DNA from 2 places in the Nocardia sp. NBC_01503 genome. Region 2 is predicted to be linked to the other one. Evidence: riboswitches for the same ligand, from Rfam matches in the RefSeq annotation. Region 2 holds a riboswitch; the other holds the start of a gene.
What was found. Region 2 has a riboswitch for S-adenosylmethionine ahead of OHB26_RS13125 (rhodanese-like domain-containing protein). Riboswitches for the same ligand answer to the same signal wherever they lie in the genome.

Region 1: it holds a riboswitch for S-adenosylmethionine, as region 2 does, so the genes downstream of both, OHB26_RS09430 (aminotransferase class V-fold PLP-dependent enzyme) here and OHB26_RS13125 (rhodanese-like domain-containing protein) in region 2, are expected to answer to the same signal.

What each region holds. Positions count from the first base shown of each region.
Region 1 is NZ_CP109596.1:2,097,554-2,105,507, reverse strand. Features, by position in the region: gene OHB26_RS09465 (DNA sulfur modification protein DndB) at 1-92, opposite strand, end outside; gene OHB26_RS09460 (NAD(P)H-dependent amine dehydrogenase family protein) at 1,235-2,299, opposite strand; gene OHB26_RS09455 (SDR family oxidoreductase) at 2,314-3,102, opposite strand; gene OHB26_RS09450 (TetR/AcrR family transcriptional regulator) at 3,212-3,826, shown strand; gene OHB26_RS09445 (hypothetical protein) at 3,830-4,150, opposite strand; gene OHB26_RS09440 (DUF2752 domain-containing protein) at 4,286-4,738, shown strand; gene OHB26_RS09435 (hypothetical protein) at 4,796-4,984, shown strand; gene OHB26_RS09430 (aminotransferase class V-fold PLP-dependent enzyme) at 4,997-6,310, opposite strand; SAM riboswitch class IV at 6,363-6,476, opposite strand; gene OHB26_RS09425 (biliverdin-producing heme oxygenase) at 6,672-7,331, shown strand; gene OHB26_RS09420 (LysE family translocator) at 7,437-7,954, shown strand, end outside.
Region 2 is NZ_CP109596.1:2,925,407-2,933,360, forward strand. Features, by position in the region: gene OHB26_RS13095 (hypothetical protein) at 1-262, opposite strand, end outside; gene OHB26_RS13100 (CaiB/BaiF CoA transferase family protein) at 410-1,507, opposite strand; gene OHB26_RS13105 (DUF456 domain-containing protein) at 1,752-2,267, shown strand; gene OHB26_RS13110 (amidohydrolase family protein) at 2,254-3,126, opposite strand; gene OHB26_RS13115 (FAD-dependent oxidoreductase) at 3,203-4,594, opposite strand; gene OHB26_RS13120 (Rv0361 family membrane protein) at 4,884-5,321, shown strand; SAM riboswitch class IV at 5,692-5,807, shown strand; gene OHB26_RS13125 (rhodanese-like domain-containing protein) at 5,822-6,244, shown strand; gene OHB26_RS13130 (O-succinylhomoserine sulfhydrylase) at 6,241-7,455, shown strand; gene OHB26_RS13135 (type 1 glutamine amidotransferase family protein) at 7,503-7,954, shown strand, end outside.

The DNA.
Region 1 (7,954 bases), 830 kb from region 2:
TTGACCATGTACAGCAGATTCTCAATGTCCACCACGCCGATCGCGACGTTTTCGCGGACGGGCATGAGCTTGATCGGCAATCCGGTCGACACAGGCTTGAGGTTTTCGTGGGACACGTGCAGCCTTCCGGGCTTGGTTGCCGGCGCTGGATTGCGCGCCGCCTCAAGAGAGTAGCAGGCTCCACGCAACCGCGGTTAGCTTTTTTTCCAAAGATCCATGCCGCAGTTGCGATCCTAGGGAACTGCGGAGCGATTCGAATGCGTACCAACTGGTCTCATGTGCTCGATCCGTCGATTCCGCCGACCGCGGCAGTTGTGGCCCTCAACGCGGATTGCCTGGTAGGGGTGTGTGGCGGAGGCGCGGGTACCGTCTTGGAATGCGCAGAGATTCAAGCGTGTTGGCGACTACGGTCCCGCCCCTGGGGTCCACGTAAGTCCCAACTATTTCGCTGGTCGTCCGGTTGTATCGACTCGCGTTCGAGTGCGCCGAGTTGTCGAGGAATCGCCGATTGCGCAAGGTACGCAGAAGAATTCGGATGTTGCTGACAGAACTAGTCGTCTGAAGTAGCCACAGTCAGCCGTAATGAAAAGGTCGGGGGTTCGATTCCCCCAGGCGGCTCCAGTAAATGCCCCCGGCGCGTACGCGTCGGGGGCATTTTTCGTTGTACGGGCCAGGTCAGGTCGGACAGGGCGTCGAACTCTCGATGAACTGTCCGGTGACCGTGAGGTGCGGTCAGGGGAGTGGGCAGATCCGTTGCGGGGCGGGTTGGTCCTGGCAGCGGCTGTCGTAGTTGGGGTTTCGATTGGGTGCGGGCGCGGGGGCGTTGCGGTCTTCGACGCGCCGGTTGTCCCCGGTGGAGGTGCGCCCGGTGTAGCCGCCAGACCCGGTGTAGCCGCTGGATGTGGCGGGGGTGGCCTGGGCGGGGGCGGCGATCGTCAGGGGGCGATGGTGAGGACGCCGGTGAGGGCGAAGCCTGCCAGCATGGTGCGGGCAGCGTTGATCGGCAGATGGTTGGACATGAGTGGTCTCCTGTGTCTCGCCTCCGGAGGACCGGGGCGACCGGGATCTGTTGTGGATCGCCGCGTGGGGTGCGCGGCGTGGAGCCCGTGCGCTGAGCGCGTCAGGTGAGGCGTCGGTGGGCGGTGCCGGAAATCGTCAAACCCGTACTGTTGAAACGATTTCCGGCCGCCGTTCGTTCATCTCGGAGACGTCACGGATTCATGTCCGGGCGGAATCAGGAGACCAGGCCGCGGCCTGTGGTCAGGGGTAGGTCCACGGCGGTCAGCAGGCCCGGGCGGGCTTGGACCACCGCGGGGATGGCGCTGACCAGGCGGGCGGCGGTGCCTACCACTCCGGCTTCGGCGTGGTCGCCGTTGCTGTAGAGCTGTAGGTCCAGGAGGTAGTCGGGTTCGCCCTTGATCTCCACTCGGTAGCAACCCTTTCCGGCTGGTTGGGGCCAGTCGGGGGCGAGGTCGGGGTGTAGGCGGGTGACGTGTTCGAGGGTGAGGATCTCTCGGCCGGCGCGGACGCCGTGGACTTGGAAGCGCAGGGCGGCGGCGGTGCCGGGCGCGATGGTGCGCTTGCCGACGGTGAGCTCTTCGGGGGCGGGGAGGCGTTCGAAATGCTGTGTGACCGAATCCAATTCGATATCCAGGGCGGAGGCGAGCTGGCGGATCACGCTGCCCCAGGCGAGGGTGAGGATGCCGGGTTGCAGCAGCATGGGCAGGTCGTCGACGGCGCTGCCGAAGCCCATGATGTCGAACAGGACCTTGGGGTTGTCGTAGGTGGAGTAGTCCATGATCTCCGAGCAGATGACGGCGTCGATGCGCTCGGAGCCGCTGGAGAGCAGCAGCGGGAGCCAGTCGTTGGCCCAGCCCGGATCGATACCGTTCACCCAGAGCGAGGCGCCGCCCTCGTTGGCAGCCTCGATGATCGGGTCGATGGCCTCGTCGGGCAGGGTGCCGTAGGGGAACTGCAGGAAGACGGGGCTGCTGGAGACCACGTTGATACCCGCGCGCAGGAACATCTTCAGGTCTTCGACGGCCTCCATGAGGCGGTCGTCGGCCATGGCGGTGTGGACGATGCAGTCCGGTTTCAGGGCGATCAGGGCCTGGGCGTCCGTGGTCGCGGTGACGCCGATTTCGTGGTCCAGGCCCGCGAGCTCGCCCGCGTCCTTACCGGCCTTGGCGTCACTGGAGACCCAGACGCCGACCAGTTCGAGTTCGGGGCGGGCGATGATGGAGCGGAGGGTGCGGCGACCGACATTGCCGGTACTCCATTGCACGACACTGTATTTCATTGCTGGCTCCGGTTTCACAGATCGGGCAGGCCGAGTTCGAGGTTGGGCGCCTCGATGCCGCCGTCGACCTCGAGGATCTTGCCGGTGATGTAACCGCCCGCCCGCGAGCTGAGGAAGACGATGGCGGCGGCGATCTCCCACGGTTCGCCGAGACGCCGCAGCGGGGTCGCGCCCTCCATCTTGGCCTTGATTTCCGGTTGCTGGGCAACGACTTCCAGCGCGGAGGTGAGCACCGAGCCGACGGCGATGGCGTTCACGCGCACGCGTGGGGACAGGTCGCTGGCGGCCATGCGGGTCCAGTGCGCGAGGGCGGCCTTGGCGGTGCCGTAGGCGAGGAAGCCGCGGCCGGGCGCGCGGCCCATCATGGAGGAGATGCTGACCACCGAGCCGCCGTCGTTCTTCAGCATGTACGGGAGTGCGGCCTGGGTTAGCGCGTGCGCGGTGGACACATTGAAGTGGAAGGCGTCCTCGAGGAATTCGGGGGAGGTGGTGGTGAAGGTGTTCGGCATGGTGCCACCGACATTGTTGACCACGATGTCCAGGCGGCCGAGTTCGGCGGCGGCGGTATCGGCGAACGCGGTGACGGTGGCCAGATCGTTCAGATCACAGGGGACGATGACGGCGCGCCGGCCCAGCGCGCGGATCTTGCCCGCGACCTCCGCGAGTTGTTCGGGGGTGCGGGCGGCGAGGGCGACGTCGGCGCCGGCCTCGGCCAGCGCCAGGGCGGTGGCCGCGCCGATTCCGCGGCCCGCGCCGGTGACGACGGCGACGCGGCCGTCCAGTCGGAAGGTGTCCAGGATCATCGAGTGCAGTCCTATCGAAGTGATGACAGTCACTCAGAGCTTTAAGAAATTGTGCTTAAGTGTCAAGGACTAGTTCTTTACCGGCTGGTGGGCGGCTACTCTGCTCACTGTGACCAGCAGGGAACGGATCATCCTCGCCGCCGAGCGGCTCATTGCCGAGCGCGGGCAGGCGGTGCCGCTGCGCGATATCGCCGCCGCCGCCGGACAGCGCAATAATTCGGCGATCCAGTACCACTTCGGCTCCCGGGACGGGCTCATCGAAGCCGTGGTGGAGCTGCGGCTGGCCACGCTCGAGGTGCGCCGACTGGAACTGCTCGCCGAACAAGTGGGTGCGAATGCCGGAGTGCACGGACTGCTGGAGGCGCTGGTGGTGCCGATGTTCGAACTCGGTGAGCACGGGATCAGTCACTACGCGCGCTTCTTCGAGCAGATCCACACCCATCCCGCGATTACCGACGCGTCGAATCTGGACAGCGATCGGCGTACTTCGGTGCGCGTGATCATGCAGCGCCTCGATGACGAGATGACCGCTCTCCCACCGCGATTGCGGGTGCATCGGCTGCGCGCGCTGCCCACCATGCTGTTCGCGCTGCTCGCCGACCATGAGCGGGCGGTGGAATCGGGCCGGGTGGCCGCGGGTGAGATCGGCGCCTGGGCGGAGGTCATCGATATGCTCGCGGGCGCGCTCACCGCACCGGTGAGCGCACGGGCGCCGATTCGCTGAGGGCTACTGCGAGTAGGCGGTCGGGGGAGCTGGCGTCACATAGTGCACCGGCTGGGTGGGCGGCTCCTGGGGGTTCACGTGGATCACCGGGGCGGGGACGGTCAAATCGTCGGCCTGTGCCGCCGCCGGCCGTTTCCGCTGGTTCGGCAGGAAGTGGACGCCCGCGCCGATCAGTGCCAGCACGGCCAGGACGATCAGCGACCAGCCGAAGGAGTAGCCCAGAATTCGGCTGCCCGCCTTGGCGATGATGATGACCGCGAGGAGACCCGCGTATGCCGCGGCGCGGGTGATCCTGTCGCCGTCGGCTGGGCGACGCTTACTCATGTGACCTACCTCCCCGAATCGAAAACTGTTGCCGGGGAAGCATACCCACGAGTATGCCGAGCTAATCCTGATAGCGGGGGGTGCGAAGTCGCGCGCGGTATGGCGGGGCGGCGGGGGCGCGGTTACGGTTGTCTGGTGGATACCGCGCACGCACTCGACGCCGAATCAGCTGCTCACCCCAGGTGGCTGAGTGCTGGATTGCCGCTGCTCGCGGGTGGTGCGGTGGCGGGTGGCCTGGCACTGCTGCACTTTCGGGATCCGCATGTGCAGGGCTCGTACGGCATCTGCCCGTTCAAGGAGTTGACGGGGTGGTGGTGTCCGGGCTGCGGTGGGCTGCGCGGGTTGCACAATCTCACCGAAGGGCATGTGCTCGACGCCATCCACAGCAATATTCTGCTGTTCCCACTGTTGCTGGGTTTTCTGGCGTGGTGGGGAACCTGGGTGGTGCGGGGGTTCCAGGGCAGGACGCCGCCGCCCCGACTACCGCAGGTGCTGCCCAAGTCCGCCATGTGGGTGACCGTGGCATTCCTTTTCCTATATACCGTGTTGCGTAATACGCCGTGGGGAACCTGGCTCGCACCGGTGTGATCGGGACGGCGGCGTGCCTGGCCGGTACACCGCCGTCGATCAGGGCATGCTCGGGATATGAGTGAATCGTTGAAGGAACGCGTGCGCGCGAAACTGATCAGGCAGCTCGAAGAGGACGGGCCGCCGGATCCGGATCAGGAAGATACGCGCCAGGTTTCGGTGCGGGACGATCTCGACATACTCGAGGCCGTCGCCGACGACGATCCCTTCATCGAGGAGCTCGCCCGGCGCTATCTGGTGTTCTGAGCTGACGACCGCTCAGAATCCACAGGGTGCCGCGCCCCCGTCGGATCCGCCGAAAGGGCGGGTCTCCGGCGTGGGGTTCCAATGCCCTTCGGTCTTGGCATAATCCCAGGCCGGGCCGTTCTCGACCAGGGCGGAGATGGCGTCGATGAGGCGGTCCACATCGGCCGCGGTGGTGCCGAGGCCGATACTGGCACGCAGTGCGGCATCGACGCCGAGGCGGGAAAGCAGCGGGTGCGCGCAGAAGCGACCGTCGCGCACGCCGATACCGTGCTCGGCCGAGAGGTAGGCGGCCACCTGACCGGGTTCGAAACCGGCCACGGTGAAGGCGACAATGCCGACGGCATCGGTGCTGTCCCGCCAGATGCGCAGGAAGTTCACGCCCGGAACGGTTTTCAGGCCGTAGCGCAGCCGGTGGGTCAGGTACTGCTCATGCTCGAGCACGGTGGTCTCGTCGAGTTCGGCGAGGGCATCGCAGGCGGCCGCGAGCGCGGCGACCCCGAGCACATTGGGGGAACCGGCCTCGTGGCGCTGCGGGGCGGGCGCCCACTCGACGCTGTCGGCGGTCACCGAGCGGACCGCGCCGCCACCGGCCAGGTACGGCTCGGCGGCATCGAGCCAGTCGCGGCGGCCCACCAGTACACCCGCACCGAACGGCGCGTACGCCTTGTGGCCGGAGAAGGCCAGGTAGTCGATGCCGCTGGTGCGCAGGTCGATACGGCGGTGCGGGGCCAGCTGGGCGGCGTCCACCAGCACCCGGGTGCCGCACTGGTGCGCGATCCAGGCCAGCCGCTCCAGCGGCAGCAGTTCACCGGTCACATTGGAGGCGCCCGTAATGGCGAGCAGCGCAGCGGGTTTGCTGCACAGCTCGGCGACCACGCGCTGAATGGTCTCCTCGATGGTGTCGGCGATCGGCACCACTCGGCGGCCGTTGCGCGCCCACGGCAGGAAGTTGGCGTGATGCTCCACATCCAGCACGACGGTGTCGCCGGATACGCAGGCGGCGAGCAGGTTGAGCGAATCGGTGGTGTTGCGGGTGAAGACCACGACCTGGTCATCGGCGGCATTGAGGAAACCGGCGACCGAACCGCGGGCCGATTCGTAGCAGTCGGTGGAAACCCGCGAGGCGTAGCCCGCGCCGCGGTGCACGCTGGCGTAGAACGGCAGCAGCTCCTGCACGCGGGCGGTGACCTGTGCCAAAGCCGGTGCGCTGGCGGCATAGTCGAAGTTGGCGTAGCGGACGGTGCCACCCTGCACCAGGGGTACCTGGAGATCACAACCGGAGACGGTGGCCAGGGCGGTGCAGGTCTGATCGGCGAATGCGGTCATCACGAAAATCCCATCGGGCAAGGGACACGCGATCGGAAAAAGAGTGATCGAGAGTCCGCGCTTGCCGCGCCCGGTCGGGCGGCGGCCCGGTCGTCACCTGGAGCACCCCACCGCGGAGGAGGGTTGCCGACCAGCTAGCCAGGGCTTTGCGCTGGTACTCATGACCTGGTTGAAGAGGCTTGCAGAAGATCGAGGGACTTGTCAACCCCTTCCGGAAAATCATCCGAAAGTTGGATCGGTAGCACCGAAAAGGTCGAATCGCGAGATCGTTGCTGAAGCGTATGGTCGAAGAAGAAGTTAGGGTATCCAAAGGTGGGCACCCCGGAGCCGTAGTAATTCGACCCGACCGAGGAGCTCGACCATGTTGGACACCAGCACGCCGTTCTCGACGCTCATTCGCAGCGCTACCGAGCAGCAGCACGCCGAGGCCGAGCATTCCACGTTCATGAAGGATCTGCTCACCGGGCAGCTCGGTGTCGAGGCGTTCTACCGCTATACCTCGCAGCTCTGGTTCGTCTACTCCGCGCTCGAAAAGCATTCCGCCGCACTGGCTTCCGATCCCGTCGCGGGACCGTTCATCAAGCCCGAGCTGAACCGCCTGGCCGCGCTCGAGGCCGACCTCGCCTACCTCGGTGGCCCGCGCTGGCGCGATGAGCTGACCGCGCTGAACACCACGGCCGCCTACGCCGCCCGCATCGAGGAGTGCGCGACCCAGTGGCCCGCCGGATACGTGGTGCACCACTACACCCGCTACCTGGGCGATCTCTCCGGCGGCCAGGTCATTCGCGGTACCGCCGAGAAGCTGTGGGATCTGCCCAAGAAGGGTGACGGCGTGCGGTTCTACGTCTTCGACCAGATCACCAATCCGGCCGCGTTCAAGCGCGATTACCGCGACGCGCTGGACGCGCTGCCCATCGAGGGCGCGGATGTGGAGCGGGTGCTGGACGAGGCCCGTCTGGCCTTCACCATGAACACGAATGTGTTCCGCGATCTGGGTGTGGAATTCAGCGCGCGGAACTGAATGTCCTAGCTCGGGGGAGCCGTCGGACCTGTTGAATTTCAGCAGCTCCGGCGGCTTTTGGTTTATCCGCTTGCGTCCGAGCGGCCGGTGCGCTGCGATTGACCGGTGAGTCTTCCCCTGCTGCTGAGCTTCATCGGATTGTGCGTGCTGCTGGCGCTCACCCCCGGCCCGGATACCTTTCTGGTACTGCGCTTTTCGATGGCCGGGCCGCGTCCGGGGATTGCCGCCGCAGCGGGATCGGCCTGTGGTGGCATCGTCTGGGCGGTGGTGGTCGCGGCCGGGGTGGCGACGCTGCTGGAACAATCCGCCACCGCGTACCGCAGCCTGAAGGTGATCGGTGGAATCTACCTGCTGTACTTGGGGATTCGAGCGCTCATGGCGCATCGCAGGGGTTCGGCCGAACCGGAGTTGGAGCAGCCGGGCGCCCGGGTCTCCTCGGTTCGCTCGGCATTCGCTGCCGGATTGCTGTCCTGTGTTTTCAATCCGAAGGTGGGCCTGTTCTACCTCGCGGTGCTGCCGCAGTTCCTCGCACACGTGAATTTCGTCAACGCGCTCACCCTGGGCGCGATCGAATCCACCATTGCCGCACTCGAAATGGTGCTGCTGGCGGTGGCGGCCGCCCG
Region 2 (7,954 bases):
CGCCCGCGGCCAGCGCGCCGACACCCGCACCCGCGAGAGCGGAGTTGCCGACCTTGGTCAGATCCGGGCCCGCGGGCGCGTCGATCGGAGCCGGGGCCTCGATCGCGGTGGCGGCCGGGATGGTCACCGCGGCTTGTGCGGCCGGGAGCTGATCGATCGGCGCGGCCTGGGCGGTGCCGGACAGGATGACGGCGGCGGCGACGGGCAGCGCGCAGAGCGTGGCGATGCGGCCGGCGAAAAGGGTCGAGCGACGGGACAGCACAGTAATTCCCCCGATGGATGAAGCGTCGAATTGGACTGTTCGACGCTAGCTTCCGAGGAGATCGGTACTCAAGCTAAGAAGTCGTCGGCGATGTGTGAGTTATCTCCGCTGATAGAGCTTTTATGCTGTCCCGCTATCGAACTCGATTCAGTCCGCCCAGACCGTTTCGATCGGGGTGCCCTCGTTCGGCGGCGGGGTGGGGATGCCCGACGGCGTGCGCGAGAAGCGCGGCGCGGGTGCGTGCTGCACGATGCCGTCGATCTCGATCAGTCCGGTACGGGCCTGGATATGCGGATTCTGTTCCGCCTCGGTGAAGGTCAGGACCGGGGTGGTGCAGGCGTCGGTGTGCTCGAAGATGGCCCACCACTCGTCGCGGGTCTTGGTCTTGAACTTCTCGGTGAACAGTTTGCGCAACTGCTCCTGGCCGTTCGGGTCGATCTGCATCGGCAGACCCTCGGGATCGATCTCCAGACCCTTGAGCATCTCCGCGTAGAACTGCGGTTCGATACAGCCGACCGCCATGTACTTGCCGTCGGAGGTCTCGTAGGTGTCGTAGAACGCCATACCGGTGTCGAGCAGGTTGGTACCGCGCTCGTCGGACCACAGGCCGACGCCCTTCATGCCCCAGATCATGTGCGAAAGGGCAAGCGCCCCATCGATCATGGCCGAGTCGATGACCTGACCCTTACCCGAGCTCTGCCGCTCCACCAGGGCGGCGAGAATGCCGAAGACCAGGAACATGGAGCCGCCGCCGAAGTCGCCGACCATATTCAGCGGCGGGACCGGGCGCTCACCCTTGCGGCCGATGGCATTGAGTACACCGGTGAGTGAGATGTAGTTGATGTCGTGCCCGGCGCGATCGGCGAGTGGACCGTACTGGCCCCAACCCGTCATGCGACCGTAGACCAGACGCGGATTGCGTTCCAGCGCAACGTCGGGACCGAGTCCCATGCGCTCGGTGACACCGGGGCGGAAGCCCTCGAGGAGCACATCGGCCTTCTCGATGAGGCCGAGCACCTTCTCGATATCGGCCGGATCCTTCAGATTGGCCTCGACGATGGTGCGCCCGCGCCATTGCGGCCGCTCCATGAAGCCGGGCAGTTGATTGGGCCGCTGCACCCGCACCACGTCCGCGCCGAGATCCGCGAGCAGCAGCGCGGCATGCGGACCGGGGCCGATTCCGGCCAGTTCAACTACCCGGACGCCCGCGAGCGGGCCCTGCTTGGCGGTGGATGGAGTGCTCACGCCCTACCTCGGTTCATCGTCGACTCAGTGCGCACCGGCTCACAACACCGGTGTTGACGCAATGACAATAACGCAGTGCTTTCGGCCTCCGCTTCGCTGCGGCGGGTCGCGGCCCTCGTGACCCCGTTTCTTCCCTCCCTCCGCTGCGCTTCCCCGCTCCAAGGCGCAGGTCTATGGAGCCGCAGTCCAGAAACGGGGCGGGCCGCGACTACAGGGCGGGACTATCTCGACGTGATGCACGAGAATGCGGGGCAGGTCATTCAGAGGAGGATCAGCAGTGAGTGCATCGGGCGAGGTCTTGGTCGGCCTCGCGATACTTGTCGGCCTGCTCGGGGTGATCGTGCCGATCCTGCCCGGGGTGATCCTGATTCTCGCGGCCGTTCTGGTGTGGGCGATCATGACCGGTGGCGCGTCCGCCTGGACCGTATTCGCGGTCTGCGCAACGCTTCTGGTGATCAGCGGCATCATCAAATACACCTGGCCGGGGCGCAAACTTCGGGAGGCGGGCGTACCGAACCGGTCGCTGATCCTGGGCGCGGTGCTGGGCATCATCGGCTTCTTCGTGGTGCCGGTGATCGGTCTGTTCCTGGGATTCGTTCTGGGCGTTTATGTTTCGGAGCTGCAGCGGCTGCGCGAACAGCAGCCCGCCTGGCAGTCGACGGTGCACGCGCTCAAGGGCGTCGGCCTGTCCATGCTGGTGGAGCTGTTCGGTGCGCTGCTGGCCGCGGGCGTCTGGCTGACCGCCGCTATCGCGATCTAGGGTCGATCCGGGGCAGCGGCAGGGTGGGCGGTGCGGGCAGTTCGGACCGCTTCAGTCGTAGCGTGGGCGGCTCGGGCCGGACCAGCGGCAGCGTCGGCACGGGATCCTCGATGCGCCGATCCTTGGCGGGCAGGCGATAGAAGGCGCGCGCGTTGTCCTCCAGCACCATATGCAGATCGCCACCGACCGCATCGGAGATGACCCGGATATCGGTGTCCAGGAACGGCCGCCCGGCCCGTGTGCCCGGTAGGTCGGAGCCGAACATGAGTGCCTCGGGATTCACCGCGTGCACCCGGCGCAGCGCGGTCCCCACATTCATGGCGACCCGCCCGAAGCCCGACGCCTTCACCTTGGCGCCGCGATCCACCAGATTCAGCAGGTACGGCAGGCATTCATCGGACATGCCCATGTGATCGATGGAGAGCTTCGGCAGTTTGGTGATGACCGGTTCCAGCGAGCCCAGCATGGACCCGTCGATATAGAGCTCCACATGCCAGCCGGCCAGCTCATAGGCGCGCAGCGCGAGCATGGTGAGCCCGACGATATCGCCGCCCGCGCGCTTGAAGTTGAAGCGGACCGCGCGTACGCCCGCGCGATCCAACTCCAGAATCTGTTCGTCGGTGGCGTCCTCGGTCAGATTGACGACGCCGACCCAGCCCTCGCCCAGTTCGGCGAGGGCGGCCCGGAGATAACTGGTGTCGGTGCCCTGGAAGGACCCGCTGACGACCGCGCCACCGTCGATATCGAAGCGCCGCATGCGGTGCCGGTAGTTCGCGATGGTGTAGGGGTCGGGCAGGTAGCCCTCGTTCTCGGCCAGCGGGAACCGCGGGTCGAAGATGTGGAGATGGGCATCGAACACGTGATCAGCATGCCTCACAACGGTGACAAGTGCGGAAGACCTTGTCCACCTGTCGGATTGGGCCAGGTCAGGTAGGTCAGGAAACCTTGTCCGGTTCGCTGGCGCGGAGCATGTCCTCGCGCTCGACGACCTTCACCCGCTCGCGGCCCTCGGGCTCGCCCAGGGCGCGCTCGTGCGCGTCCAGGCGGTACCAACCGGCCCAGGTGGTGAAGGGGACGCCCTTGTCCTCCAGGAACTTGGTGACCGCGTCCAGCTCCGGCTCGGCGGCCGGGGTGAAGTTCGCGGCATCGTCGAGCAGGCAGGCGATGGTCTCATTGGCATCGCCCTTGGTGTGGCCGATGAGGCCGACCGGGCCGCGCTTGATCCAGCCGGTGACATAGGTCTGCGGCATGAAGCGGGCCGCACCGTCGGCGTTCTCGTCCAGCAGGACGCGTCCGGCCTCATTGGGCACGGTGCCGGCCTGATCGTCGAACGGCAGGGCCGGGATGTTCTGCGACAGGTAGCCGACCGCGCGGTACACGGCCTGCACGTCGAAGTCCTTGAACTCGCCGGTGCCCTTGACGTTTCCGGTGCCGTCGAGGGCGGTGCGCTCGGTGCGCAGGCCGACGACCTTGCCGTTCTCGCCGAGAATCTCGGCCGGGTTCTCGAAGAAGTGCAGGAACAGCTTGTGCGGGCGGTTGCCCACATCGCGGATGGCCCACTGCTCGAGGGTGTTGCAGATCATGTCGACCTGCTTGGAGTGCCGACGTGCGGCCTCCGAACCCTCGTCGTAGTCGATGTCCTCGGGGTCCACGATGACCTCGATGGTCGGCGAGTGGTCGAGTTCGCGCAGTTCCAGGGGGGTGAACTTGGCCTGGGCGGGACCGCGGCGGCCGAACACGTGCACCTCGAGCGCCTTGTTCTGCTTGAGGCCCTCGTACACGTTCGGCGGGATCTCGGTGGGCAGCAGCTCATCGCCGGTTTTGGCGAGTACGCGCGCCACATCCAGGGCCACATTGCCGACGCCGAGGACGGCGACCTTCTCGGCCTCGAGGGGCCATTCGCGCGGGACGTCCGGGTGGCCGTCGTACCAGGAGACGAAGTCGGCCGCGCCGTAGGAGCCGTCCAGGTCGATACCGGGGACCTCGAGTGCGCGGTCGGCGTTGGCGCCGGTGGAGAAGATGACCGCGTCGTAGAAGCGCTGCAGGTCTTCCAGGTTGATGTCGACGCCGTAGTCGATATTGCCGAGCAGGCGGACCTGGTCCTTGTCGAGCACCTTGTGCAGGGCGGTGATGATGCCCTTGATGCGCGGATGGTCCGGGGCGACGCCGTAGCGAATCAGACCGAACGGTGCGGGCATCCGCTCGTACAGGTCGATGCTCACGTCGGCATCGGATTTCATCAACGCGTCCGCCGCGTAGATGCCGGCCGGGCCTGCGCCCACGATCGCAATGCGTAGCGGGCGGGTCGCTGCACTCTGTTCGGTCATTCTTGGCGCACCCTTTGGTTGAACTATGTTGCCGTCAAGTCTCAGCCGTCTTTCTTAGCTTAGGCTAAGTTGACGCACTTGCTTCGGGTAGCCCCTCGTTGGAATCCCCGAAGCTGCAGCGTTGCTGCGTGGTATCGCTATTCCCGTTTTCGCGCGGGGAATTGTGCCGATTCTATCGGTGGGAGGAACCCCCGCCCGCGCCGGTGCCGGTGAACTATGCGAACGCCCGGTATCGCGGCGCACCGGTGTCGCCATCGTTCTCCCCACCCCGACCGGGCATGATCGAGCCATGAGCGACGCCGACGACCAGCACATACGGATCGATCAGAGCAGTACCCGCAGTCTGCTGCCCTTCCTGGTGGCGGCGGGCGTGCTGGTGCTGGTGATCGTCGGAATCGTGGTCGCCGCCCTGGTCTCGCCGGTTGAGAAGAATGTCACAGATTCCGACCGCCTCAACCTGGCCGCCCGCAAGTTCCTCCAATCCCGCAGCGCCACCGGCACACTCGACGACCGCGTGGTGTGCTCGGGATTCGACGAGGCGCGCTCCCCGCTCGCACCCGCCAAGGCCGGTGACGGCACCACCTTCGACTTCGTGAACCTCACCGATCCCGCGGTGACCGGCGATAAGGCGACCGCCCAGGTCACCTCCAAGGTCGCCGACAGGGAATCGACCTCCACCTGGCACTTCACCCGCGACGATTCCCGCTGGCTGGTCTGCAACCCATAACCGCATCCACCTGCATGTTCGTGGCCCGCCCCCGGTTCTGGACTGAGCGGAGCGGGGGAGCGCAGCGGAGGAGCGGAGGGAGGGAAGAACCGGGGTCACAGGGCCACGAACCGCCGCAGCGCAGCGAAGGCAAATTAGACACAGCGCCCCGCAGCGCGGCGAAGGCGATTGGCGACACCATCGGGTACGCCCTGGTGTTCGTGGCCCGCCCCCGGTTCTGGACTGAGTGGAGCGGGGGAGCGCAGCGGAGGAGCGGAGGGAGGGAAGAACCGGGGTTACAGGGCCACGAACCGCCGCAGCGCAGCGGAGGCAATTAAACACAGCACAGATGGTTTGACAGCGGACCCTTTTTTCGGTCAATCTCAACGCAGGTCATGAGTATCAGCGCCAAGCCCCGGCTGGCTGGTCGGCAACCCTCCTCCGCGGTGGGGTGCTCCGGGTGACGACCTGGCCGCGCATCGGGCAACGGTGCGGCAAGTGCGGATTCACAGGAGGTCGAAGTGAGCTACGCGGGCGATATCACGCCGAAGCAGGCGTGGGAGTTGTTGCGTGACAATCCGGATGCGGTGCTGGTGGATGTCCGCACCGAAGCCGAGTGGCGATTCGTCGGAGTCCCCGACACCAGTGGTATCGGCCGGCCGACCGCGCTGATCGAGTGGGTGGACACCAGCGGCACCCCGAACGCGCGCTTCGTGGATCAGTTGAAGCAGGCCCTGGGCGAGCGCGAATCGGATTCGCAGGCGCCGGTCATCTTCATCTGCCGCTCCGGCCAGCGCTCCATCGGCGCGGCCACCGCGGCCACCGCCATCGGCCTGTCGCCGTCCTTCAATGTTCTCGAGGGTTTCGAAGGCGCGCTCGACGCGCAGGGACACCGCGGCAGCGAAGGCTGGCGCGCCGATGGTTTGCCGTGGAGGCAGTCATGATCACCGGTGGTTCGTTCGAGCGGCCATTGCCCGAGGGCGTCGGCCCGGCCACGCTGGGTGTGCGCGGTGGACTGCGCCGCTCCGGCTATGACGAGACCTCCGAGGCGCTGTTCCTCAATTCGGGTTTCGTCTACGAGAGCGCCGAGGCCGCCGAGGCCGCGTTCACCGGCGAGATCGAGCATTTCGTGTACTCGCGCTACGGCAATCCGACGGTTGCCATGTTCGAGGAGCGACTGCGCCTGATCGACGGTGCGGAAGCGTGTTTCGCCACCGCGAGCGGTATGTCCGCGGTGTTCACGGCGCTGGGCGCACTGCTCAAAGCCGGTGACCGGCTGGTGGCCGCGCGCAGCCTGTTCGGCTCCTGCTTCGTGGTGGCCAATGAGATTCTGCCGCGCTGGGGTGTGGAGACCGTCTTCGTCGACGGTGAGGATCTGGCGCAGTGGGAAGAGGCGCTGTCGGTGCCCACCCAGGCGGTGTTCTTCGAGACCCCGTCCAATCCGATGCAGTCGCTGGTCGATGTGCGCGCGGTCTGTGATCTCGCGCATGCCGCGGGCGCGAAGGTGGTGCTGGACAATGTCTTCGCCACCCCGCTGCTGCAAAAAGGCTTCGAGCTCGGCGCGGATGTGCTGGTCTACTCCGGTACCAAGCACATCGACGGTCAGGGCAGGGTGCTCGGCGGTGCGATTCTGGGCTCGCGGGAATTCATCGATGGCCCCGTGAAAAACCTTATGCGCCATACGGGTCCGGCATTGAGCCCGTTCAATGCGTGGACCCTGCTCAAGGGTTTGGAGACCATGCCGCTGCGCGTGCGTCAGTCCACCGAGTCGGCTTTGCGCATCGCGGAGTTCCTGGAGCAGCATCCGGCCGTGGCGTGGGTGAAGTACCCGTTCCTGAAGTCGCATCCGCAGTACGAGCTGGCCACGAGTCAGATGTCCGGCGGTGGCACCGTGGTGACCTTCGAGTTGAAGTCCGCGCCCGAAGCGGGCAAGAAGCGTGCCTTCGAGGTCCTCAACGGTTTGCGCATTATCGATATCTCCAACAATCTGGGCGATTCGAAGACCCTGATCACCCATCCGGCGACCACGACGCACCGTGCCATGGGCCCGGAAGGCCGTGCCGCCATTGGTCTTTCGGATGGTGTGCTGCGGATTTCGATCGGTCTCGAGGATGTCGAGGATCTGCTGGGCGATCTGGATCAGGCACTTAGCTGAACTAACGATCGTTGACAGCATCCTGTCATATTTGACAGGATGCTGTCATGACGAAAACAGTGCATCTCGCCGTGTACGACACCTTCTCCGACTGGGAGACCGGATTCGCCACGGCGCATATCAACCGTGAACTCTGGCATCGCGAACCCGGTGCGTGGCAGGTCCGAACCGTCGGCGCCACAACCGATTCCGTGATCTCCATGGGAGGTATGCGGGTCACCCCCGATATGGCGCTCGCGGATCTCTCCCCGGCCGACAGTGCCATGTTGATCCTGCCCGGCTCGGCCACCTGGGAGACCGGTGCCCTGGCCGCCTTCGCCGAGAAGGCGCGCGAATTCCTCACCGCCGGAGTCCCGGTGGCAGCCATCTGCGGCGCGACCTTCGGGCTGGCGAGCGCGGGACTGCTCGATGATCGACCGCACACCAGCAATGCGGCGGAATATCTTGCCATGAGCGGATATTCGGGTGGCGAGCGTTTCGTGTACGAACCCGCCGTCAC